One region of the Streptomyces sp. NPDC059649 genome, then DNA from elsewhere that is predicted to be linked to it. Evidence: predicted binding sites of a transcription regulator. Region 1 holds the regulator's gene; the other holds the start of a gene.
The links. The regulator HrcA, encoded in region 1, represses chaperone genes, less so after heat shock. The targets are predictions, from matches to a motif close to TTNGCACTCNGNNNNNCNGAGTGCNAA.
Positions count from the first base shown of each region.

Region 2: the regulator HrcA is predicted to act here: its motif matches at 2,156-2,182, upstream of groES (co-chaperone GroES).

Region 1 is NZ_JBHWDV010000004.1:327,080-330,380, reverse strand. Features, by position in the region: gene ACFV1J_RS09570 (DUF3097 domain-containing protein) at 1-25, opposite strand, end outside; gene ACFV1J_RS09565 (MBL fold metallo-hydrolase) at 94-831, opposite strand; gene hrcA (heat-inducible transcriptional repressor HrcA) at 1,026-2,042, shown strand; gene dnaJ (molecular chaperone DnaJ) at 2,043-3,176, shown strand.
Region 2 is NZ_JBHWDV010000108.1:4,183-7,483, forward strand. Features, by position in the region: gene groL (chaperonin GroEL) at 1-1,565, opposite strand, end outside; gene groES (co-chaperone GroES) at 1,699-2,007, opposite strand; gene ACFV1J_RS40045 (FtsW/RodA/SpoVE family cell cycle protein) at 2,663-3,301, shown strand, end outside.

The DNA.
Region 1 (3,301 bases):
CGGGGCTGTAGCGCTTGCTCTGCATGGGCCTGTTCTATCGGGGAGAGGGGCTGTCGGGGAGACGGTTCCGTACGGAAACGGGCGTGCTGCGGGTCAGACGGACGGCGGGACCCCGAAGCGGGCCGCCAGGGCGTCGCGCTGGGCCCGGACGAACGCGGCGTCGACCACGGCGCCGTGCCCGGGCACGTACCGCGCGTCCTCGCCGCCGAGGGCCAGCAGCCGGTCCAGTGCGGCGGGCCACTGCCGGGGCAGGGCGTCGGGCCCGGCGCTCGGCTCGCCGGACTCCTCGACCAGGTCACCGCAGAAGACGATCTCCGGGTCGCCGTGCCGGCCCGGCACCAGGACGGCCAGGTCATGGGCGGTGTGGCCGGGCCCGACGTTGGCGAGCAGCACCTGCCGGTCGCCGAGTTCGACGGTCAGCTGGCCGTGGACGTGGTGGTGCGGCACGACCAGCAGATCGGCGGCCTCCGCGGCGGCGTCCCGGTCGACGCCGTGCCGGATCGCGTCGTGCCGCAGCGCGTCCTTGTCGCGGCGGAACAGCTCGGCGAGGCCGGTCGCGCCGAACACCGCGACGCCCGCGAAGGCGGCGGTGCCCAGCACATGATCGAAGTGCGGGTGGGTGAGCGCGATATGCGTCACTTCCCGGCCCAGCACACCGCGGATCGACCGGCGCAGATCCGCGCCGTCGCGGAGCGTCGCGCCGGTGTCGACGATCATGACGCCGGCCGACCCGGCGATCACCCCCACGGTCTCGTCCCAGCCCGGCATACGGCGCCTGGCGACACCGTCACCGAGCCGTTCCCACCCGGCCTCTTCCCAAGTCGTGCGCATACCGAGACGCTAGCTCCATCGCGATAGCGTTGCCCGGCAGATCGCCCGAACCCGGTCATCAGGTGAGAGCTCCGCGCGGTCACCCTTGCCGTGGTCGTGCTACCCGGCCGTACACTGGCTCAGGGTCTGGCACTCGGCCCAGGTGAGTGCCAGGAGACAGACGAGACGGCGACGGCCGGCTGGAGGTGCGCGGGATGCTCAGTGAACGCAGGCTCGAAGTGCTGCGCGCCATCGTCCAGGACTACGTCGGGACGGAGGAGCCGGTCGGCTCCAAGGCCCTCACGGAGCGCCACCAGCTCGGGGTCTCCCCGGCGACCGTCCGCAACGACATGGCGGCGCTGGAGGAAGAGGGCTTCATCGCCCAGCCGCACACCAGCGCCGGGCGGATCCCGACCGACAAGGGCTACCGCCTCTTCGTCGACAAGCTGGCCGGTGTGAAGCCGCTGTCCAGCCCCGAGCGGCGGGCGATCCAGAACTTCCTCGACGGCGCGGTCGACCTCGACGACGTGGTGGGGCGCACGGTCCGGCTGCTGGCACAGCTGACCCGGCAGGTCGCGGTCGTGCAGTACCCGTCCCTGACGCGGTCCACGGTCCGGCACGTCGAGCTGCTGGCGCTGGCCCCGGCCCGGCTGATGCTCGTCCTGATCACCGACACCGGGCGGGTCGAGCAGCGGCTCATCGACTGCCAGACGCCGTTCTCGGAGACCTCACTGGCGGACCTGCGGGCGCGGCTGAACAGCCGGGTCGTGGGACGCCGTTTCACGGATGTGCCCCAGTTGGTGCAGGATCTCCCGGAGTCCTTCGAACAGGACGACCGCGGCACGGTCTCGACAGTGCTGTCGGTGTTGCTGGAAACTCTGGTGGAAGAGACCGAAGAGCGGCTGATGATCGGCGGCACCGCCAATCTCACGCGCTTCGGGCACGACTTCCCCCTGACCATCCGTCCGGTGCTCGAGGCGCTGGAGGAGCACGTGGTGCTGCTCAAGCTCCTCGGCGAGGCCAAGGACTCGGGCATGACCGTACGTATCGGGCATGAGAATGCCCATGAAGGCCTGACGTCCACATCGGTCGTCACGGTCGGCTACGGTTCGGGCGACGAGGCAGTCGCCAAACTCGGCGTGGTCGGACCGACCCGCATGGACTACCCCGGAACGATGGGAGCGGTACGCGCAGTGGCACGTTACGTCGGACAAATCCTCGCGGAGTCGTAAGTGGCCACCGATTACTACTCGGTCCTCGGCATCAGCCGTGACGCCTCGCAGGACCAGATCAAGAAGGCCTTCCGTCGGCTGGCGCGCGAGCTGCACCCGGACGTCAATCCGGACCCGAAGACCCAGGAGCGGTTCAAGGAGATCAACGCCGCTTACGAGGTCCTGTCGGATCCGCAGAAGAAGCAGGTCTACGACCTCGGCGGGGACCCGCTCTCGCAGGCCGGTGGCGGTGGCGCGGGCGGCTTCGGCGCCGGCTTCGGCAACTTCTCCGACATCATGGACGCGTTCTTCGGCACCGCCTCGCAGCGCGGTCCGCGGTCGCGTACCCGCCGTGGCCAGGACGCCATGATCCGGCTCGACATCGAGCTGAACGAGGCGGCCTTCGGTACCACCAAGGACATCCAGGTCGACACCGCCGTGGTGTGCACGACCTGCAGCGGCGAGGGCGCCGCCCCCGGCACCTCGGCGCAGACCTGTGACATGTGCCGCGGCCGCGGTGAGGTCTCGCAGGTCACCCGGTCCTTCCTGGGCCAGGTCATGACGTCCCGTCCCTGCCCGCAGTGCCAGGGCTTCGGCACGGTCGTGCCGACGCCGTGCCCGGAGTGCGCGGGCGACGGCCGGATCCGCTCCCGCCGGACGCTGACCGTCAAGATCCCGGCCGGTGTCGACAACGGCACCCGGATCCAGCTCGCCGGCGAGGGCGAGGTCGGCCCCGGCGGCGGCCCGGCCGGCGACCTCTACGTCGAGATCCACGAGCTGCCGCACCCGGTCTTCCAGCGGCGCGGCGACGATCTGCACTGCACGGTCACCATCCCGATGACGGCGGCGGCGCTGGGCACCAAGTGCCCGCTGGAGACGCTGGACGGGGTGGAGGAGATCGACGTCCGGCCCGGCACGCAGTCCGGCCAGTCGATCCCGCTGCACCAGCGCGGCGTGACCCATCTGCGCGGCAACGGCCGGGGCGACCTGATCGTCCACGTCGAGGTCCAGACCCCGTCCAAGCTCGACCCGGAGCAGGAGGAGCTGCTGCGGCGGCTCGCCAAGCTGCGCGGCGAGGAACGCCCCACGGGCCAGTTCCAGCCGGGCCAGCAGGGACTGTTCTCGCGCCTGAAGGATGCGTTCAACGGGCGGTAGAGCGGTAAGGCGGTAGCGCGGTAGCGCGGGCGTGAGCCGGGGCGCGCTTGACCAGGGCGCGCCTGAGCGATGACGCAGTGATGACGCGTGTGAGCGATGACGTGCGTGAGTCATGACGCGGGGTG
Region 2 (3,301 bases), on a different contig from region 1:
ACGACCAGGGTCTCGGTCGTCAGGAGCAGCGAGGCGATGGAGGCGGCGTTCTCCAGGGCGGAGCGGGTGACCTTCACCGGGTCGATGACGCCGGCCTTGACCAGGTCGCCGTACTCGCCGGTGGCGGCGTTGAAGCCCTGGCCCTTGTCCTGCTCGGCGACCTTCGCGGTGATGACGTAGCCCTCGAGGCCCGCGTTCTCCGCGATCCAGCGCAGCGGCTCGACGACGGCGCGGCGGACGACGGCGACACCGGTGGCCTCGTCGCCCTCCTTGCCGAGGGAGCCGTCCAGCACCTTGGCGGCGTGGACCAGCGCGGAGCCACCACCGGAGACGATGCCCTCCTCGACCGCGGCGCGGGTCGCGGAGATGGCGTCCTCCAGACGGTGCTTCTTCTCCTTGAGCTCGACCTCGGTGGCCGCACCCACACGGATGACGCACACGCCGCCGGCGAGCTTGGCGAGGCGCTCCTGGAGCTTCTCGCGGTCCCAGTCGGAGTCGGTGGTCTCGATCTCGGCCTTGATCTGGGCGACCCGGCCGGTGACGTCCTCGGCCTTGCCACCGCCGTCGACGATGGTGGTGTCGTCCTTGGTGACGGTCACGCGGCGGGCGGTGCCCAGCACGTCCAGACCGGCCTGGTCGAGCTTGAGGCCGACCTCCTCGGCGATGACGGTGGCACCGGTGAGGGTCGCCATGTCGCCGAGCATCGCCTTGCGGCGGTCACCGAAGCCGGGGGCCTTGACGGCCACCGCGTTGAAGGTGCCGCGGATCTTGTTGACGACGAGGGTCGACAGGGCCTCGCCCTCGACGTCCTCGGCGATGATCAGCAGCGGCTTCGAGGCACCGGCCTGGATGATCTTCTCCAGCAGCGGCAGCAGATCCTGGATCGAGGAGATCTTGCCCTGGTGGATGAGGATGTACGGGTCCTCGAGGACGGCCTCCATCCGCTCCTGGTCGGTGACCATGTACGGCGAGAGGTAGCCCTTGTCGAAGGCCATGCCCTCGGTGAAGTCCAGCTCCAGGCCGAAGGTGTTGGACTCCTCGACGGTGATCACACCGTCCTTGCCGACCTTGTCCATCGCCTCGGCGATGAGCTCACCGACCTGCTTGTCCTGCGCGGACAGACCGGCCACGGCGGCGATGTCGGCCTTGTCGTCGATCGGCCGGGCGGTGGCGAGGAGCTCCTCGGACACGGCCTTGACGGCGGCGTCGATGCCCTTCTTCAGGGCGGCCGGGGAAGCACCCGCGGCGACGTTGCGGAGGCCCTCGCGGACCAGCGCCTGGGCCAGCACGGTGGCGGTGGTGGTGCCGTCACCCGCGATGTCGTTGGTCTTGGTCGCCACCTCCTTGACGAGCTGGGCGCCCAGGTTCTCGTACGGGTCGTCGACCTCGACCTCACGGGCGATGGTGACACCGTCGTTGGTGATGGTCGGGGCGCCGAACTTCTTGTCGATGACGACGTTGCGGCCCTTGGGGCCGATCGTCACCTTGACCGTGTCGGCAAGCTTGTTGACGCCGCGCTCAAGGGCGCGACGAGCGTCCTCGTCGAACTTCAGGATCTTCGCCATGGGTTGCTTCAAGTCCTCTCATTGCGATCCTCGGCACGCAGTGGGGACCGCTGTCTCAAACGGAACTGCGCCCCTGCCCCGGGTTGTTTAGACGCGGGAACCAGGGGCGCAGATCACGGCAAATCTGGGTGACTTACTTCTCGACGATCGCGAGAACGTCGCGAGCCGAGAGAACGAGGTAGTCCTCGTTGTTGTACTTCACCTCGGTGCCGCCGTACTTGCTGTAAAGCACGACGTCGCCAACGGTGACGTCGAGCTCGACGCGCTTGCCGTCCTCGAAGCGACCCGGGCCCACGGCCAGGACGACGCCCTCCTGGGGCTTCTCCTTGGCGGTGTCCGGAATGACCAGGCCCGAAGCCGTGGTCTGCTCGGCGTCGAGCGGCTGGACCACAATGCGGTCCTCGAGCGGCTTGATGGCAACCTTGGAGCTGGCGGTCGTCACGATCCGACCTCCCCCTTCGGAGATCTCACGGGGTTAACTGTCTGAGGTGGCGACCAGGTGGATCCGTCGTCGCGGGTGCCGGACCTGCCCGTCGCTGTGTGTCTGGCACTCCCCCTTGGAGAGTGCCAACGCCGAGACTATGACGCGGTTAGCACTCGGTCAAGCGGAGTGCCAGCGCGGCGGGGGTGCGTCGTACGGCGCGGGTTGACCACCGCCCCGTACCAGGGGGCCCGGGCGCCCCGGATCCCTGCCAAATCGGACACACCTCCCCCTTCCCTCGCAACCACGCCACCGGCTGCTTCGTCTACCTCCCCGACTGCCGAGCCGGTGAACCGTGCGCGACGCGTGCGACGTATACGACCTGTGCGATGTATGCGATGCATGTGGCACGTACGACGTGTGCGATGTACGGGGCACGTACGCCGTGTGCGACGTGTGCGATGTGTGCGATCCGCGATGCGTACTGCGGGGGGCGTACTGCGGGGGTGCACCACGCGTGCCACGTATACGACGTATGTGACGTACACGATGTATGCGACGTACGCGACCCCGTCCCGGCCGGCGGCCCTGACCATCGATGGGGGAGGAACCCGTGCGTGGACTGACCAGCGCTGCCCGGGCGGCCGGGGAGCCGGAGAGTGATGCCGAACGCACCATGACGTTCGCCGCGCTCGCCCAGGCACCGAACCGCCGGCGGACCGAGGCCCGGCTGCTCGCCCTCGTCGTCGCGATCGCCGTCTTCGGCTACGCGTACACCGGCCTGTCGATGACCGGCCGGCTGCCCGGCGGACTGCCCGGCTTCTCGGTCAGCATGCTCTTCGTGGCGCTCGTCCCGCACCTGGTCCTGCGCCGCTGCGCCCCGCGCGCCGACCCGCTGATCCTGCCGCTGGCGACGCTGCTGAGCGGGATCGGCCTGGTCCTGCTGCACCGCCTGGACATCACGTACGCCCGGTCCCGCCACCTCAAGATCGCCGAGGCGACCAGCGGGCAACTGGTGTGGACGGTGATCGGGGTGGCGGTCTGCATCGTCATCCTGCTGGTGCTGCGCGACCACCGCATCCTGCAGCGCTACATCTACCTGACGATGGCGGTGGCGCTGGTGCTCCTGATGGCGCCGGCCTTCTTCGGCGCGGACATGTACGGCGCCAAGCGGTGGATCCTGCTCGGGCCGCTGTCGCTCCAGCCCGGCGAGTTCGTGAAGATCATGATCTCGGTGTTCTTCGCCGGCTACCTCACCGTCAACCGCGACGCGCTGGCACTGGCCGGCCGCCGCGTCATGGGCATCCAGCTGCCC